DNA from 3 places in the Cobetia sp. 10Alg 146 genome. Region 2 is predicted to be linked to each of the others. Evidence: predicted binding sites of a transcription regulator. Region 2 holds the regulator's gene; each other region holds the start of a gene.
The links. Region 2 encodes sigma-54, which starts transcription at its own class of promoters, with help from an activator protein. Its sites were predicted from a motif close to TGGCACNNNNNTTGCTNT; they were not measured.
Positions count from the first base shown of each region.

Region 1 (6,428 bases), on a different contig from region 2:
GATATCGTAGATACCCGTCTCTGCCGCGCGCTGGATCTCATGGATGACATCGCGGCCGAAGGTCGCGGATTCGCGCAGTGCCGGGTTGTAGGGCTGTGTTTGAGTCTCGTCGGTCATGTTGGGCATCCTGATCAGTAGGCTGAGGCGTTGTCGACCTTGAAGTGATAGAGCTGACGCGCAGATCCGTAGCGCGTGAAGCTGGCCGGGTCTTCATCGATTCCGGCACTCGCCAGCAGCTCCGCCAGTTCTTCCAGGTGCTCGGCACGCATGTCCTTGGCGATGCAGTCCGCGCCCAGCGATGCGACCGTGCCCTTCACGTAGAGTCGCGCTTCATAGAGCGAATCACCGAGACCTTCGCCAGCATCACCGCATACCACCATGCGTCCTGCCTGTCCCATGAAGGCACTCATCGCGCCGATGTTGCCCTTGACGACGATATCGACACCCTTCATCGAGATACCGCAACGCGCCGAGGCGTTGCCTTCGATGACCAGCAGCCCGCCGTGGGCGGTCGCGCCCGCAGCCTGGGAGGCATCGCCCTTGACCCGCACACAGCCGGACATCATGTTTTCCGCCACACCCACCCCGGTATTGCCGTGGATGGTGATGCTGGCCTTCTGATTCATGCCCGCGCAGTAGTAGCCCGCGTGGCCATCGATATCGACACTGATATCGTCATTGATACCGCAGGCGATGTTGTGAGCGCCGTCGGAGTTGACCACTCGCCATTCGCGCGCCTCCTTGAGGAGGTCGGCATCGTGCAGGGCCTGGTTCAGAGCGCGCAGCCCATCAACGGCCAGATCGTGAGTCTTCATCATTACGCAGCCTCCGTACGGGCGGTGTCTTTTTCCCAAAGGTACAGGCGGCCGGGTTCCGGCTCCCACACACGGGCGTCCTTGATACCCGGCAGACTCGCCAGAGCACGATATTCCGAGGCCATCGCCACGTAGTCGTCGGTTTCGGCAATCACGGCAGGCTTGCAGGCGATCGGATCCCGCACCACGGCGAAGCCATCACGGGTGCCAATGGTGAAGGTGAAGAAGCCATCCAGGTCCTTCAGGGCACCGGTAATCGCCGCTTCCAGGCTGTCGCCCTGCTCCAGACGCCAGGTCAGGTAGCCGGCGGCGACTTCGGAATCGTTGTCGGTCTCGAAGCTGATGCCTTCACGCCTGAGCTTGGTGCGCAGCCAGTTGTGGTTGGACAGCGAGCCATTGTGGACCAGGCACAGATCACGCCCGGTGGAGAACGGGTGGCTGCCCTGCAGGGTGACGGCGCTTTCGGTCGCCATGCGGGTATGACCGATGATGTGGCTGCCCTGCATGCCCTTGAGGCCATAGAGGCTGGCGATATGGGCCGGCAGGCCCACCGCCTTGAGGATCTCGATGCTCTGCCCCACGCTCAATACGCGAATCTGCGGGGCGCTGTCGGCAAGCCAGCTGCGCACGGCACTCTCTTCCCCGGCGATCTTGAATACCGCGACACTGGCATTGCTGAACCAGTCCGCCACCGTGCCGACCTGCTCGCCCAGGCCCTTGGCGATCGCGTCCCAATCCTCATCGACACCATCGCTTTGCAGCGTCAGCTTGATGCCAGCGTCAAATTCGTCGCCATAGATGGCGAAGCCAGCACTGTCCGGGCCGCGATCCGTCATCGCGATCAACATCGGCTCGAACAGCTCCCCCAGGCGCGATTCCAGCGCCGGGTTCTTGAGATAAAGCCCTACGATTCCACACATGGTGATGTCCTCTCACGGGCAGGAGGCGTCCTCCTGCCTGGTGTCTTGAGCGTGGTGGTGACAGTGGCGACCCTCGTCTGACATGACCCGCGAGATCCGCGAGCGCCGCCGGATGAGATCAGAAGAATTCGGCGTAGCGCTGGACTTCCCAGGCACTGACCTGGGCGTTGTAGTCCCGCCATTCCTCGCGCTTGAGGCGCATGAACTCGGCGCAGATCCCCTCGCCCAGGCTCTCGCGCAGAATGCTGTCCGCCTCGAGCGCATCGATGGCCAGCGAGAGATTCTGCGGCAGCGTCTCGATGCCCTTCTCGGCGCATTCGCTCGGGGTCAGCGAGTAGAGATTGATGTTGTGGGGCGTGCCCGGATCCAGCTTGCGCGCCACGCCATCCAGCCCCGCGGCGATGATGGCGGCGTGCACGAGATAGGGGTTGCAGCCGGCGTCCGGCAGGCGGAACTCGAGGCGACCGTAGGGCACACGCACCATGGCCGAGCGGTTGTTGTCACCGTAGGCGATGAAGACCGGCGCCCAGGTCGCGCCGCTGGTGCTGCCGCCGCCGACCAGACGCTTGTAGGAATTGACGGTCGGCGCGGCAAAGGCACACAGCGCCGGGGCATGTGCCAGCAGTCCGCCGAGGAAGTGGTACGCCAGCGGTGACAGGCCCATGCCCTGGGCGTCGGAGTCATCGCCGAACAGGTTGCGGCCGGTGTCATCACACACGGACAGGTGGAAGTGCATGCCATTGCCCGGGCGGTCCGCCAGCGGCTTGGGCATGAAGGAGCACACCATGCCCAGATCATTGGCGATCTCGCCGGCAGCCATGCGCACGAAGGTGAAGCGGTCTGCCGAGGTCAGCGCATCGCTGTAGGTGTAGTTGATCTCGAACTGGCCATTGGCGTCCTCGTGATCGATCTGATAGACGTCGAAGTCCACCGCCTGCAGCGATTCGACCAGACGTTCGAGGAATTCACGCGAACGTGACAGGCCCTTGTAGTCGTAGCAGGGCTTGGCGAGGGTATCGCTCTCATCCACCGGCAACAACTCACCCGCTTCCCCCCGGCGGAACAGCGAGAATTCCGGCTCCAGCCCAGTATTGAGCGTCCAGCCCTTCTCCTTCAAGCGCTCCAGCTGCTTGAGCAGTACCACACGGCTGTCGTTGGCGAACGGTTGCCCATTGACGTAGCCATCACAGGCCATGCGCGCATAGCCCGGCTGCCACGGCACCAGGCACAGCGAGTCCAGATCCCCCCGCGCCATGAAGTCCGGCCCCTCCGGCGACATGCCGAGACCACTGACGGCGAAGCCGGCAAAGCCGGCGCCCTTCTCGACCACATCCATCAGGCAATTGGCCGGCACGGACTTGGTCTTGGCAGCGCCATGAATATCCACGAACTGCGCCAGCAGATAGCGAATGTCGTGATCCTTGATGAACTGTTGCGCCTTTTCGGGTGACATCTGGGTTTCCTCTGAGAGCGGACCGGGTTCCATCTCCCTCGACACTGTCTGCCACCCCGGGAAACCTGACCCCTTGTGGTGACACGCCACGCCAAGATAGCGGATGAAACGAGTTTTTGTGATTCCTGCTGGTCAACTTTATTTCCCTCAAAGAAAAGCATACAGCATGCCATTTCGCCAGCTGCCGCCCAGAACTTTTCATCAACCTCCTGTTTTGCATGGGAATTTATTTTACGAGCTCGTTTTACCCCACAGAAAACGCCAGGTGACCCTGAGTAAATTCCTGCCCGTTTCTCGAAATAGGCATCATTTCGGTGCCCAGAGCTCCCTCTTCGCACCAGCATGACGCAAAGCGCTGATATTCACGCCCGAATTCGTGCTGCCAATCGCCGCCTGACTCGCTCCAGGGTTGCCGTGGCCATGGCCTTTGACGGAATTGGCAAGCCCCTTGCTTAACCATGAGGAATGTTTCTTTCCTTTCAAGAATCGACGCTCATGCGATCAGGCAAGGCAAGCAGCAGGCACAAGCCCTTGTGAAGCGCCTGAAGAGGCGCCTGAAGAGGCAACAGAACAACAACACTTCCTGCGGCGGATGCGCGTCTTGCGCGCCATCTCCGCCAGCACCAGCAGGACTACGGCACCACTCACTTACGCTAGGCAGCACGACTCACAGGAGAAAGGGACGCATGGCGAATTCATGGCGCATCTCGGCATTGGCCGAACAACACCGCAAGCTGGGCGCGGAGCTGGAAGACTGGAATGGCATGGGCACTGCCTGGAATTACGCCGTCTCGGACACGGCCGATGACCACGAGACCATTCGCACCCGCGCCGGTCTGATGGATGTCTCGGGGCTCAAGAAGATCCACTGCAACGGCCCGCACGCTCAGGCCGTGCTGGATTACGTCACCACGCGGGACATGTCCAAGCTGTATCCGGGCAAATCGGTGTATGCCAGCGTCTTGAATGAGGCCGGCAAGTTCGTCGACGACTGCATCGTCTATTGCCTGGCGCCGAACTCCTACCTCGTGGTGCACGGCACGGGCACCGCGAATGAAATGCTGGCCAAGAGTGCCCTGGGGCGCGCCGTCAGCCTGACCTTCGATGACGACATGCATGACATGTCACTGCAGGGGCCGGTCGCGGTGGATTTTCTGGAGCGTCACGTGCCGGGCATCCGTGAGCTGCGTTACTTCCACCATCTGCAGACCCAGCTGTTCGGCTACCACGTGATGATCTCGCGCACCGGCTACACCGGCGAGCGTGGCTACGAGATCTTCTGCAAGGCCAAGGACGCTCCCTCTCTGTGGGAACAGATTCTCGAAGATGGGGCCGACATGGGCATCAAGCCGTGCAGCTTTGGCACCCTTGACTGGCTGCGGGTCGAGAGCCACCTGCTGTTCTACCCGGCGGACAATTCCGAAACCTACCCGTATCCCGACCAGCCGGTGGGCGATACCCTGTGGGAGCTGGGCCTGGACTTCACCGTCTCGCCGGGCAAGACCGAATTCCGTGGCGCCAGCGAACACTTCGCGCTGCAGGGCAAGGAGCGCGTCAAGGTCTATGGCGTGCTGCTGGACTCGAAAGACGTCGCCCAGATCGGTGACAAGATCTACGCCGACGGCAAGTGCGTCGGTGTCATCACTCAGGGCATGTACTCGCGCCTGAGCGATCGCTCCATGGCGCTGGCACGTCTCGAACCCGGCTATGCCGAGCATGGCACCCCGCTGACCCTCAAGACCGGCACTGACGGAGAGACCAGCCTCTCGGCCATCAGCCATTCCCTGCCCTTCGATGACCCGGAAAAGGCCAAGCGACTGGCGCGCGGCTGAGCACACGCACCATGTCGGACACTGCAAGACCTGCAGTGATAACCGGGTGAAGTGTCAGGACGCATTGCGAACGCAAGACGCAAGAGGCCTCCTCGACGTGACGTCGAGGAGGCCTCTTGCCTCACACCCAGGCCAGGTGATTGAAAAGGACTCTCGAAAGGTACTCCCGCCCCCTTGGCAGACATCAAGGATGAGGGTTGACGGCAAAGTTGGTAATGTCACGCCATACCCCGCTCGCGAGCCGATGCGCCGCATGCCTCACAAGGGCATGCCGCGTCCTCGCCGGCCATCCCCTTCCCATTGCCACCCTCTCCGCTATAGGAGTCATCATGCCGCGAAAATCCCCCGCTCCCTCCGAGAAGTCGGAACAGGACAGCTCCGACACTCTGCCCCGTGAACTAGCGACCGACCCCGCTGCGCAGTCAGAGAGGAAAGACACCATCACGGCGGCAGCTGACGAGACGCGTCTCGGACTTGAGCAGCACATCGCGCGCGCGCTCAAGCAGCAGCGTGTCTCGCAGGGCTACAAGATTTCCGACGTCTCGCGTATCGCCGGTGTCAGTCAAGGCATGATCAGCAAGGTGGAGAACGCCCAGGTATCCACCAGTCTCGATACCCTAAACAAGCTGTGCAATGCCTTGAGTCTGCCGATCTCGAAGCTGTTCAGCGATTACGATGTCAATGGGCGTGGTGCCCAGCACATCAAGGCCGGGCAAGGCATGCAGGTGGTACGCACCGGCACCGAAGTCGGCCATGCCTATCAACTGTTGAGCTACAAGCAGGGCCCCAAGAAGCGCTACGAACCCTTCCTGATCACCATGGATGATGCCAGCGAAGTCTTCCCCAACTTCTGTCATGCCGGGCATGAATTCATCTACCTGCTTTCCGGTAACCTCACCTACCGTCATGGTGACAAGTTCTATGACATGGGTCCCGGTGACAGCCTGGCCTTCGATGCCGGCGTTCCGCATGGCCCCGAGAAGTTGAACGAGGTCCCGATTCAGCTGCTGTCGATCATTCACTACGACGACAACGAATAGGTCATCCGCTTCACCGCGCCTGATGATCCCGACAGTCTCCCCGCCCCTGGATGGCCCACTTCCCCTGATGGTGGTTCATGACCGGCCCTCCTGGGTAGATGGCGCTTTCCGTGTCGGTGTCGCCTGGCGCAGGGCGTCCAGCTCGGTCAGATAACGCTCCAGCACCAAATTGGGCGCACGGCTCTTGCGCGTGATGGCGCTGTAATAGGTGACATAGGAGTTGGCCACCGGGCTGAGCGCCTGCATCTGGCCATCGCGCACCCAGCGCTCGGCATAGTGGGTGGGCAGATAGCCGAGATAACGCCCGGAGAGCACCAGAAAGGCGATGCCCTCGCGGTCGGTCGCCGAGGCGGATGCCCTGAGTGGCT
Region 1 covers NZ_JARWKT010000004.1:178,803-185,230, forward strand. Annotated here, with positions in the region: gene QD172_RS09065 (FMN-binding glutamate synthase family protein) at 1-117, opposite strand, end outside; gene QD172_RS09070 (protein glxC) at 132-818, opposite strand; gene QD172_RS09075 (glutamine amidotransferase family protein) at 818-1,735, opposite strand; gene glnT (type III glutamate--ammonia ligase) at 1,854-3,188, opposite strand; gene QD172_RS09085 (aminomethyltransferase family protein) at 3,875-5,020, shown strand; gene QD172_RS09090 (XRE family transcriptional regulator) at 5,350-6,060, shown strand; gene QD172_RS09095 (LysR family transcriptional regulator) at 6,136-6,428, opposite strand, start outside.
Region 1: a site for sigma-54 is predicted at 3,626-3,643, ahead of QD172_RS09085 (aminomethyltransferase family protein). Genes of this name have one in related genera too.

Region 2 (6,428 bases):
ACGCTGTCATCACGACCGGTATCGCTGCGCAGATTGATGTCCCAGTAGGGGTTGGGCAGGCAGCGGGCATCGAACACCATGTCGGCATCGGTCGGCACGCCATGCTTGAAGCCGAAGGACTCGAAGGTGAGTGTCAGATGACGAGAGCTATGCTGTGCGACCTGTTCGGTGATGCGCGAGCGCAGGTCATGCACGCTGAGGTTGGTCGAGTCGATGACCAGATCCGCCTTCTGACGAATCGGGGCCAGTGTCTGCTGCTCGATCTCGATGGCCTCGGCCAGCGTGCGGTCATTGTCGCGGGTCAGCGGATGACGGCGGCGGGTCGCGGAATAGCGTTCGAGCAGGACACGGGAGTCCGTGGTCAGGTAGACGACCTGCACATCCATGCCGCTCTGACGAACGCTGTCGAGCAGTTCGGGGAAGCGACTCAGGGCATCGGGGAGGTTGCGCGCGTCAATGGAGACCGCGATGCGCCGGCGGGTGGGGCTGTCCTTTTCCAGCTGCTCGACCAATGGTGCCAGCAGCATGCCGGGCAGATTGTCGATGGCATAGTAGCCAATGTCTTCCAGCGCCTGGAGGGCAATCGATTTGCCGGAACCGGAGCGACCACTGATGATCACGATCTTCATGGAGTGCTCTCCCAGGGCGAGGTCAGCATGAGGTGAAAGCGGAGGGTGCCTGAGGCCAGTCAGCGACAAGCCCGGAGCGAGTCCGGGCTTGCAGGTTCAGCGCGCCGGCAATTCGGCGATGGCCGAGGTCAGGGCATCGAACAATGCTCGCTGACTGTCTGCCTGGCGCAATGCTGCCCGGTTGGTGGGCGAGTTGAGCAGTTCCGCCACCTGGCCGAGCAGAGTGAGATGGGTGTCATCTGCCTCCTCGGGGACCAGCAGCACGAACAGCAGATCGATGGGTTCGCCATCGATGGCGTCAAAGTCGATGGGGTCACCGAGCTTCATGAACGCCGCGATGGGGGTCTTGCAGTGTGGACTGCGTGCATGTGGCACGGCCACGCCGTGGCCGATGCCCGTCGAACCCAGTCTCTCGCGCCCGATCAGGCGCGAGAAGACTTCTTGGCTGTCCAGGCTGGGAATGTTCTGAGCAATGAAGGTGCTGAAGAATTCCAGCACCCGCTTCTTGCTCCCCCCGGGGACGCCGTAGAGCGTGCGCTCGGGGGGAAGGATCTGATCAAGTGTCATGGCAGAAGGTCAACGGGTCCCGGTGCCCTGAGAGCGAGCCTGGGACTTTTCCTTGTGTTTGACCAGCTGGCGGTCCAGCTTGTCGGCGAGCGCGTCGATGGCAGCGTACATGTTGGGGTCTTCTGCCAGGGCATGGAGGTCGGCGCCAGCGGCGTGCAGGGTGCAGGCAGCCTGTTGGCGTTCCTTCTCGATCGACAGTGTCACCTGAACATTGGTGATGTTGTCGTAATGCCGTTCGAGGCGAGCGAGCTTCTCGTTGACATAATCGCGGAGAGGATCGGTGAGTTCCACATGATGCCCGGTGATATTCACTTGCATGGACACGCTCCTTTATCCAGCGGGTTGCCTTTGAATTGTAACCCTTTTTGACTGCGAGCAAACCCTGATTGAACGCGCGGCCACTTTCTGACTCCGGCCATGGTCTCGTGGCGATCATCTGCTGGCGAGAGCGGCGGTGCCGGTGTACCGAGCGTCTACCCCGACAATGCCCAAGCTTTGAACAAAGATCAACGCTGCGCTGCATCGTGGGGCAAGGCTTGTCTTCAACCCAGCGAGGGATATCAGCAGGTTCTTCATGAGCATCGCCTCGCATCACGGACGGAATGGGGCTCGAGAAACCGGCCGTTTGTGGCCAATGTCAGCATTTACGTCGACGTTCGTGTGGCAGGAGTCGGTGGCGACCCCTGGCTATCTGTCCGTGGGATGTGAGGGAAAAAGAAAGCACTCTGGAGAAAAGTGGCTGGAAAAATAGGCAATTGGGGCGTGAAGTCACTCACGCAGTCGCAAGGACAGGCATTGCCAACCGGTATTCAGACGACCGATTGGCAGATGATGCCAGGATGGCAGGTGCAAGGGGGCGAGCTTCAGCGCTCCGACGTGTGGAGCCCGCTGGCCTGCGGGTATCCGTTGTCGAGACTCACGCCAAGCGCTTGCGCTCGCTGGAGGAGGGGATGCCCATGGCCTCGCGATACTTGGCGACCGTCCGGCGCGCTACCTCGATGCCATCACTGGCCAGCAGATCCACCAGGCGTGAGTCGGACAATGGCTTGCGCGCCGGTTCTTCCGAGATCAGCTTGCGAATGCGCGCACGGATCGCGGTGCTGGAGTGCGCGTCACCGTTGCCGCTGCCACCCACCTGACTCGAGAAGAAGAACTTGAGTTCGAACACGCCTCTCGGGGTGTGGATATATTTCTGGGTGGTCACCCGCGAGATGGTGGATTCGTGCATCTCGACCACTTCCGCGATGTTGGCAAGGATCAGCGGCTTCATGCCTTCTTCCCCCTGCTCGAGGAAGTCGATCTGGCGCGCCATGATCTCGCGGCCCACCTTGAGCAGGGTGTCATTGCGTGAGGACAGGCTCTTCATCAGCCAGCGGGCTTCCTGAAGATTGTCCTTGAGGAAGGTGTTGTCCGCGGACTTGTCGGCCCGCTTGATGAGGGCGGCATATTCCGGCTGGATACGCAGCTTGGGCAGCGCTTCCGGGTTGAGTTCGACCTGCCAGCCGTGACGCGTATGACGGACCAGCAGGTCCGGGATGACGTAATCACTGGCAGGCTCGCCCCAGGCGGACGCCGGGCGCGGGTCGAGCGCCCGTACCAGACGAATGACGTGATCCAGCTCATCATCATCCAGGCTCAGGCGACGCTTGAGCAGCTTGCGATCGTCATTGCCCAGTGCCTCGAGGAATTGCCGCACCAGACGGCGGGCCTGGGCCAGCAGCGGCAGATCGTCCGGCAGCAGGGCCAGCTGAAGCAGCAGACATTCGCGCAGGTCTCGAGCGAACACACCGGTGGGATCGAACTGCTGAAGGCGCAGCAGGACCTGCTCGAGTTCCGACGCCTTGAGGCCGGGCAGTCCCTGACCTCGCAGGCCATCGACCAGTTCGTCCAGGCTCATGCTCAGGTAGCCGGCCCCATCCACCGCATCGATCAGACTCTCCGCCATCTGCCGTTCACGCGCATCGAGGTCCGTCATCGCCAGCTGCCAGCGCAGATGGTCCTGCAGGCTTTCGACACTGGTGTTGCGATCGAAGTCCGGCCCGTCCTCGCTCGAGCTTCCGCTGCCGGAACTGGTCAGGCTGCCTGCGTGATCCTGGTAGAGGTCCGACCAGTCACTGTCGAGAGGGTATTCTTCAGGAATCTCGCTGTTGGTCTCGGAGGTGGAGATCTCGCTCTTGTCCTGTGTCTCCGCGACATCCAGCGACTCGTATTCCTCGTCAAGCTCCAGCATGGGGTTTGACTCAAGCGCCTGCTGTATCTCCTGACGCAGGTCCAGCGTCGACAACTGCAGCAGCTGGATCGCTTGCTGAAGTTGCGGGGTCATGGTCAGGGAAGTGCCGAGTCGAAGCTGCAAGGTGGGTTTCATGGGGTCTGTCATTCACGGCAAAGGAACGTGCATCTACGCTATACCGTGGGTCGGGGCACTGACAAGGGGCAGTCGAGAATATTCAAGCAACTTGCATGCCATGTTGCCACCAAGGTGGTATGGACGTCATGCATTCGAGTGAGGTGTGGCAGAGCAGGAGGGTTCACGGGGAGATCACGCAAGCGCCTGTCGAGGCGCTTGCGTGAGGGGGCGGGGAACGAGGCCCCGACAGTGAAGCAGGAAGTGGCGGGTGCTGGAGGGTGCTGGTGAGAGCAGAAGAGGTCGGACGGCTCTCGTCAGGCTGACGGCTCTTACCAGGCTGACGGCTCTTACCAGGCTGACGGCACTCTCGGGCTAGAGCTTGAACTCATGGCCCAGGTAGACATCACGCACCTGCTGGTTGGCGAGGATGGTGTCGGCGTCGCCATGCGCGATGATCTGGCCATCGCCCACGATGTAGGCGGTATCGCAGATGTCGAGTGTCTCGCGCACGTTGTGATCGGTGATCAGCACCCCGATGCCGCGGTCACGCAGCTGGCGCACGATGCTCTTGATCTCGCCCACCGAGATGGGGTCCACGCCGGCAAACGGCTCATCGAGCAGCACGAAGTCTGGCTCGGTGGCCAGTGCGCGAGCGATCTCCACGCGGCGGCGCTCCCCGCCGGAAAGGCTCATGCCGGCACTGTCACGAATATGCGTGATGCTGAACTCGTTGAGCAGCTCCTCCAGGCGTGCCTTGCGTCCGTTGCGATCCAGGTCCTTGCGCGTCTCGAGGATCGCCATGATGTTGTCGGATACCGAGAGCTTGCGGAAGATCGAGGCTTCCTGGGGCAGATAGCCGATGCCGGCGCGAGCCCGCTGATGCATGGCGGCGCCGGACAGGTCGTGGTCATCGATGGTCACGCTACCGGCATCCGAGCGCACGAGGCCGACGATCATGTAGAACGAGGTCGTCTTGCCGGCCCCGTTGGGGCCCAGCAGGCCTACGATGTCACCCTGGCGGATTTCCAGCGAGATGTCCTTGACGACCTTGCGACCCTTGTAGGCCTTGGCCAGATGACGAGCGCTGAGAGTACGTGGGCTGGCAGCAGTCATGCTCATTGATCCTTGCTGGCATTGGCGCCACGTGGCGTCAGGGTCATGTGGACGCGTGACCCCTCGGAGGATGAGGCATCGCTGCCATTGCTGGCATTGACCTGGCGCTTGTCCAGGAAGTATTCCACGTAGCCACCTTCGAAGGTGTCGTCGCCTTTCTCCAGACGGGCATCGCCGACCAGTTCCACCCGACGCTCCAGCGCGTGGTAGCGAATGGTATTCGCCCAGCCCTTGACCAGTCGCTCGTCGGTATCGGGTTTCTGCTCCATGTAGGCGCGCTGGCCGGTGGCCTTGACCAGGGAAATCTCGCCGCTGTCGGCGCGACTGATGTCCACGCGCGCGGCATCCAGCTTCATGCTGCCCTGGCGCATTTCCACGCGACCGGTATAGGTGGCCGTGCCGGCCTTGTCATCCAGTGACAGTGAGTCGGCGGCAATGTTGATCGGCTGGTTGGCATCGCTGTCCAGCGCCAGTGCGGTCGGGGAAAGCGTCGTCATGCCAAGTGCCAGGCCAAGGGCCATGACACCGGGTCTGAGTGTCTGGCGCCAGACCGTCAAGGGCGTGAGAGTCGTTGAAGTCATGGAGTGCTCCTTGGCAGAACTGGTAAGGCTTCACGATCACTCAGGCCATCGTGAAGCGGAAATCGGGGAGAGAGGATTCGGCGCATGCAGGGGCGCGCTCACTGATCCTGGGCCGGCGCGGCATCGAAGGTGCTGGAGACGCGGCCATCATCGTCACGGGTGGTGTCATTGCCGGTGTCGAGAGTCTCGGCTTCCCGAGCGGCATCGCTCTTGCCCTTGCCGGGTTGCAGGGTGCTGCGGACGCGGCCTTCCAGCTGGGCGGAATCCTGAGAGAGGTCAGCGCTGAAGCGGTCACTCTCGACGCGTTGACCATTCTGGGTGATCACCACCGGCACGTCACTCCAGGCACGGTTCTGCTCACGACTGTAATGCAGCACGTCGGTGTCCAGTGTCCAGGCATCCGAAGGCTGGCGCAGTCGGGCATTGCCTTCGAGAGTGAAGGTGTCGCCGCCGGCGCTCAACACGCCACTGTCACCCGTGGCGTACCAGCGACGGTCTTCGCTGTCGTTGGTCCGGATCTTCGGTGCCTGCGCACGCGTCACGTCATCGCCTGGCGTGTGTTCGATGTGCGGGGAGGTCATCGACTGGATCGACACTCCCCGCGCATCGAAGCGCGTCATGTCAGCCCCCTCGAGATAGTAATCCGGCTCATCACTGCTGGCGTCGACATCCACTGTCGACTCCAGACTGTTGCGCTGCTCGATCAGGGCCATGACGCCGCCGACCAGCAGGAGCAGCAGCATCAGCCACAGGCGCGGAGAGGGACGGGGCAGACGTGGCATCAGGCGCGCGACTCCTGCAGATAGGTATCCAGCACCGAGGCCCAGTGGCCCTGTGCCTTGAGCAGCAGATCACAGATCTCGCGCACGGCACCATCACCGCCCTGACGCGTGGTCACCCAATTGGCTTCACTCATCACATAGGGCATGGCGTTGGGAACGCTGACCCCCAGACCGACGCGACGGATGGCTTCGCGATCCGGCAGGTCATCTCCGCAGTAGGCCACGTCATCCAGCGCGATATCGTGCTCGCGACACAGGTTGGTCAGCGCGACCAGCTTGTCCTCGCGGCCCTGAATGACGTCCTGGATACCCAGCTCCTTGGCGCGACGTTCCACCATCGGCGAGCTGCGACCCGTGATCAAGGCGACCCGGATACCGCTGCGCAGGATCAGCTTGAGGCCGTGGCCAT
Region 2 covers NZ_JARWKT010000002.1:568,968-575,395, reverse strand. Annotated here, with positions in the region: gene rapZ (RNase adapter RapZ) at 1-629, opposite strand, end outside; gene QD172_RS05470 (PTS sugar transporter subunit IIA) at 726-1,196, opposite strand; gene raiA (ribosome-associated translation inhibitor RaiA) at 1,206-1,514, opposite strand; gene QD172_RS05460 (RNA polymerase factor sigma-54) at 2,113-3,561, opposite strand; gene lptB (LPS export ABC transporter ATP-binding protein) at 3,916-4,662, opposite strand; gene lptA (lipopolysaccharide transport periplasmic protein LptA) at 4,659-5,237, opposite strand; gene lptC (LPS export ABC transporter periplasmic protein LptC) at 5,336-6,019, opposite strand; gene QD172_RS05440 (HAD hydrolase family protein) at 6,019-6,428, opposite strand, start outside.

Region 3 (6,428 bases), on a different contig from region 2:
GCTGCCACCTGGGCGGACGTCTGATGGTGCGCCTGAGCCGCCTGTGACGGGCCTCTACCCGCCAGAAGAGGCCTGGCGGGTGAGTCGTTGGTCATCGCGCGTCAACCCCAGTGCCTCGAGATCGTGCACAAGCTCTTTCCACTCCGCGTGTCTTTGGCTATGGTGCTGCGCCTGAGTCCTGTTGATTGATCAGGACTGCATCGCCCGATGACGCGTGCGTCGATGATTCAGGCCTTGAGGGTCTGATGTCCCGTCCTCTTATTCATACCTTGATATCCGACTCCGATATCCCTTGTGAGGGTTCTCATGACCGAACATCTCGATGGCTCCTGGTTCACCGAAATCTTCGACCGCCACGGCAGCGCCTTCTCGCTCAAGGTCAGTCACAAGCTGCATGACGAGCAGACGCCTTATCAGCACCTTGAGGTCTATGCCACCGAGACCTACGGCAATCTGATGGTGCTGGACGGCTGCGTGATGCTGACCGACCGCGACAACTTCCTCTATCACGAGATGATGTCGCATCCGGCGCTGTTCACCCACGCGGCCCCCAAGCGTGTCGTCATCATCGGGGGGGGCGACTGTGGCACCCTGCGTGAGGTGCTCAAGCACCCGGGCGTGGAGAAGGTCACCCAGATCGACATCGATCCGGCGGTCACGCGGGCTTCCGAGCAGTTCTTCCCGGCACTGGTCGAGTCCAATGATGACCCGCGTGCCGAGCTGCTGTTCGAGGATGGCGTCAAGTGGGTCGACAACTGCCCGGACGAGAGCATCGACGTGCTGATCGTCGATTCCACGGATCCGGTCGGTCCGGCGGAAGGTCTGTTCAAGACCGACTTCCTCAAGCGCTGCCACCGTATCCTCAAGCAGGGGGGGGTGATGGTGCAGCAAAGCGAGTCGCCGCTGTATCACACCGACTCCATCATCAAGGACCTGCGCAACGACATGGGCGAAGCGGGCTTCGACAGCGTCGCGACCCTGCCGTTCCCGCAGCCGGTATACCCGTCCGGCTGGTGGAGCTGCACCCTGGCGGGCAAGGGATGTGACGTGAAGTCCTTCCGTGAGGAAGACGCGGCTGCGGCCAGCTTCGCGCGCGATTTCTATACCGTGGAAGGCCATCGTGCCGCCCTGGTACTGCCTCCCTTCATGCAGCGTCTGCTGGAAGACTGAGTCATCCAGAAGCGCATCGGGGCGTGAAGAATGCGTTTCAGTGCGCGGTAGCGTTGAGTCAGGGGGGCTGCGACATTGGTCGCAACTCCCCAGACCGGAGCGCAGGAAAGTTCAAGATCGGCCGTTTCGTCATGAAACGGCCGTTTTTATTTTGCACCGATATGAAGCGAACGAGGCGTCAGACGCCACTATCTGCACGCTTGTCTCGCCATATGATCGACGGTCGGCATCGGGAGGTTTGGCCGTTTTCACTGCCGTTCGGCTGTTTTTTCAGCGTTGAACGCAGCGGATCACACGATAGGCGGAAATTGGAACGGAGCTTGCTATTGTCGAGGGGTGCCATGCACAGCATTGCACCATCACCGTCTCGGGGTGTTTCCGAGCGGATTCCAGACATACGCGAGGGATTCAAGATGCATAACAACAAGAAGCCACTGCTGATCGCTAGCGCCGCCCTCCTGGCTGCCTCGGTAGCCAGTGGTGCCAGTGCCGCGACTCTGGATAGCGTCAAGGAAAAGGGCTTTGTCCAGTGTGGTGTCAGCACCGGTCTGCCGGGCTTCTCGGCGCCGGATGACGCCGGCAACTGGCAGGGCCTGGATGTCGATGTCTGCCGTGGTGTCGCGGCGGCTGTGCTGGGTGATGCCAGCAAGGTGCGCTACGTCCCGCTGACGGCCAAGGAACGCTTCACCGCGCTGCAGTCCGGTGAAATCGATGTCCTGTCGCGCAACACCACCTGGACCGCCACGCGTGACACGTCTCTGGGCCTCAACTTCGCCGGCGTGAACTATTACGACGGCCAGGGCTTCATGGTCAGCAAGGACCTGGGGGTCTCCAGTGCCAAGGAGCTGGATGGCGCGGCGGTCTGTATCCAGTCCGGTACCACCACCGAGCTGAACCTGGCGGATTACTTCCGCCTCAACGAGATGTCCTTCGAGCCGGTCGTCTTCGACACCTCCGACCAGACCGTCAAGGGCTTCGAAGCGGGCCGCTGTGACGTCCTGACCTCCGACCAGTCCCAGCTCTACGCCCTGCGCATCAAGCTCTCCGATCCGGCGTCCGCCATGGTACTGCCGGAAGTCATCTCCAAGGAGCCGCTGGGCCCCGTCGTCCGTCAGGGCGATGACCAGTGGTTCAACATCGTCAAATGGACCCTGTTCGCTCAGATCAACGCCGAAGAGATGGGGCTGACCTCCGACAACATCGAAGCCAAGAAGTCGGATACCAATCCCAATGTCGCGCGTCTGGTCGGTGCCGATGGCAACTACGGCGAAGCCATGGGGCTGCCGGCTGACTGGGCCTATCAGGTCATCAAGCAGGTGGGCAACTACGGGCAGATGTTCGAGCGCAATGTCGGCACTGGTTCCGCTCTGGGGATCGAGCGTGGTCTGAACGCGCTGTGGACCGACGGCGGCGTCCAGTACGCACCGCCCGTTCGCTGATGCCTCGGCTCGCCTGGAGGTCCAGCGCGAGCCGGGTGAACCGTGACGCAGGCTGAGCAAGGACGCTGGCCAGGGAGAAGTGGCCATACGGTCATTTCCCCTGGCCAGCGTCGTGAGGGGCTTGGTCTGTTCCCCGTGATCCTTTCCTCGAGTGCCGAGAGATAACTGATCTGCCGTTCGATAGGGCGGCAGGCGGAAGTCGCATAGCTTTCCGGCGGAGATTGCCTGTATGACACAACCTGCTTCTCGCCCGCCGGCCACGGTCAAGCCGCCATTCTGGCGTGACCCGGCCAAGCGAGCACTGATCTTCCAACTTCTGATGCTGGCAGGCGTGTTCGGCGTGTTGGCGATCATCGTCAGCAATACCCTGACCAACCTCGAAAGCCGTGGCATCACCACCGGCTTTGCCTTCCTGGACAACACCGCAGGCTTTGGCATTCTGCAAAGTCTGATCGACTATTCCGAGCAGTCCACCTATGGCGATACCTTCATCGTCGGTCTGCTCAACACTCTGCTGGTATCCGCACTGGGCGTCATCGCGGCCACCGTGATTGGCTTCATCATGGGGATCGCCCGTCTTTCCCCCAACTGGCTGATCTCGCGGCTGGCGGCGGTCTACATCGAAGTCTTCCGCAACATTCCCCTGCTGCTGCAGATATTCTTCTGGTACTTCGCCGTTCTTCGCACTCTGCCGAGTCCGCGAGGTTCGCTGTCGCTGGGCGAGGCCTTCTTCCTCAACGTGCGCGGTCTGTTCGTGCCGGCACCGATCACCTCCAGCGGCTTCTCGGTGGTGATTGCCGTGTTCGTGCTGGCCGTCGTCGCCAGCGGCATCTTCAGCTACTGGAACCGCCAGCGTCAGGCCCGTACCGGTCAGCGCTTGCCGGCGGGCTGGATCTCGCTCGGTCTGATCATCGTGGCGCCGCTGCTGGCCTACTTCGCGATGGGCATGCCGCTGAGCTGGGAGCTGCCGGAACTCAAGGGCTTCAACTTCCGTGGCGGCATTACGGTCGTTCCCGAGTTCCTCGCCCTGTGGGTCGCGCTGTCGGTCTACACCGCGGCGTTCATTGCCGAGATCGTGCGTTCCGGCATCGAGGCGGTACCGCACGGCCAGACGGAAGCCTCACGGGCGCTGTCGCTGACCGGTGGCATGACGCTGCGCCTCGTGGTGGTGCCACAGGCACTGCGCGTCATCATCCCGCCGCTGACCAGCCAGTACCTGAACCTGATCAAGAACTCGTCGCTGGCCACGGCCATCGGCTATCCCGATCTGGTCTCGGTCTTCGCGGGTACCACGCTCAACCAGACGGGTCAGGCCATCGAGGTGATCGCCATGACGATGCTGGTGTATCTGACCATCAGTCTGCTGGTCTCCATGTTCATGAACTGGTTCAACGCCCGCATGGCGTTGGTCGAGCGCTGAGGGTCTGCCCATGTCGATTGAAAAGACCCTGTCACGGGTTACCGAGAAGATGATCGATTCCCGCCCGGCGCCAAGCGACAGCATCGGTGCGGTGGCCTGGCTGCGAGCCAATCTGTTCGCCGGACCGATCAATACGCTGTTCACGCTGTTCGCGCTGTATCTGGTCTACCTGCTGGTGGTGCCCAGCCTGCAGTGGGCACTGATCGGTGCCAGCTGGAGTGGCACCTCACGAGAGGACTGCACGGGGGAGGGCGCCTGCTGGGTGTTCATCAGTGCGCGTCTCGATCAGTTCATCTACGGCTTCTACCCGAGCGAGGAAACCTGGCGGGTCGATATCGTCTTCGCCGTCTTTGCGGCGCTGATCGCCTGGCTGGCGATACCGAAACTGCCGGCCAAGGGCTGGGTCGCCATCGTCACGCTGGCGGTCTTCCCCTTCATCGCCTACTTCCTGCTGCATGGTGGCAGCTTCGGCCTCGAGATCGTCGGTACCCATGAGTGGGGCGGTCTGATGCTGACACTGGTACTGGCGGTGGTGGGCATCGTGGCGGCACTGCCGCTGGGGATCCTGCTGGCGCTGGGGCGTCGCTCCGAGATGCCGATCGTGAAGAGCATCTGCGTGGTGTTCATCGAGTTCTGGCGCGGTGTGCCGCTCATCACGGTGCTGTTCATGGCCTCGGTGATGCTGCCGCTGTTCGTGCCCGGTGAGGTCAATCTCGACAAGCTGGTGCGCGCGCTGATCGGCATCACCCTGTTCCAGAGTGCCTACATGGCGGAAGTGGTGCGTGGTGGCCTGCAGGCGATCCCGAAAGGGCAGACCGAGGCCGGCATGGCGCTGGGGCTGGGCTACTGGCGCAACATGGGGCTGATCGTGCTGCCCCAGGCGCTCAAGATGATGATCCCCGGCATCGTCAACACCTTCATCGCCCTGTTCAAGGACACCTCGCTGGTACTGATCATCGGGCTCTTCGATCTGCTCGCCATCGTGCAGGCCGGTCTCGCCGACCCCAAATGGCTGGGCTACTCCATCGAGGGCTATGCCTTCGTGGCACTGGTCTTCTGGGTCTTCTGCTTCAGCATGTCGCGCTACAGCCAGTATCTCGAGCGCCTGCTGCATACCGGTCACAAGAAGCGCTGATCACGGCGCCAAGGAATCTTCATCATGACAACGACAACATCCGCCTCGCAGGGCAACACCGGTGCCGATGAGCGCCCGATGATCGAGCTCAAGGGTCTCAACAAGTGGTACGGCGACTTCCACGTGCTGCGTGACATCAACCTGAGCGTGCGCAAGGGCGAACGTATCGTTATCTGCGGGCCTTCAGGGTCCGGCAAGTCGACGATGATCCGCTGCATCAACCATCTCGAGGAGCATCAGGAAGGCGATATCGTGGTCAACGGCATGCCGCTGACCCAGGACATCAAGCAGATCGAGGCGATCCGTCGCAACGTCGGCATGGTCTTCCAGCACTTCAATCTGTTCCCGCATCTGACGGTGCTGGAGAACTGCTGTCTGGCGCCGATCTGGGTACAGAAGCGGCCACGCCGCGAGGCGGAAGCCGAAGCCATGAAGTACCTGGAGCGGGTGCGCATCGCCGATCAGGCCCACAAGTTCCCGGGGCAGCTGTCCGGTGGCCAGCAGCAGCGTGTCGCGATCGCACGCTCGCTGTGTCTGAGCCCGGAGGTGATGCTGTTCGATGAGCCGACGTCGGCGCTGGACCCGGAGATGATCAAGGAAGTGCTGGATGTCATGGTCGAGCTGGCCAATGAAGGCATGACCATGCTGTGCGTGACCCACGAGATGGGCTTCGCCAAGACGGTGGCGGATCGTGTCATCTTCATGGATCAGGGGCAGATCATCGAAGAGAACGCGCCGGAGCCGTTCTTCAACAATCCGCAGTCCGAGCGGACCCAGCTGTTCCTCAGCCAGATACTGGGGCATTGAGGCCACGGACTGATCGGATGAGGTGAGCCGCAGAAAAGACAACGCCCTGTGTGATGACAATCACGCAGGGCGTTTTCGTATGTCTTCCACAAGGGCGTCAGTGAGTGCTTGCTTCGCCCTAGCGTCACCCATCGTGACATGTCATCAGAGGCTGGGCTCCGTCCTGCGTGCCTCGGTGCTGCTAGTGTCCGGAAGCTCATCGTCGCCGCCCAGGCTCGGTTCCTGCGGCTTGGCGGCGGCCTTGGACGATGCTTCGGCAGGCGTCGGTGCCGCCGGTGTAGCAGCTGATGCCTCTTCGCCCTCGCGCGGCCAGGTGACACTGCGCGGCTTGCCGACCCAGCTGTCGTCATCGTCATGCACGGCAGGGCGACGTGAGATGGAGCGCGTGACAAGTGCGGCTGCATCCAACGAGTGGTTGGCGCCACGTACGCTCATCACGTGATGCGGTGCCATCAAC
Region 3 covers NZ_JARWKT010000005.1:215,076-221,503, forward strand. Annotated here, with positions in the region: gene QD172_RS10980 (VanZ family protein) at 1-47, shown strand, start outside; gene speE (polyamine aminopropyltransferase) at 307-1,170, shown strand; gene QD172_RS10990 (amino acid ABC transporter substrate-binding protein) at 1,584-2,609, shown strand; gene QD172_RS10995 (amino acid ABC transporter permease) at 2,839-4,029, shown strand; gene QD172_RS11000 (amino acid ABC transporter permease) at 4,040-5,164, shown strand; gene QD172_RS11005 (amino acid ABC transporter ATP-binding protein) at 5,243-5,971, shown strand; gene QD172_RS11010 (hypothetical protein) at 6,116-6,428, opposite strand, start outside.
Region 3: a site for sigma-54 is predicted at 1,480-1,497, ahead of QD172_RS10990 (amino acid ABC transporter substrate-binding protein). Genes of this name have one in related genera too.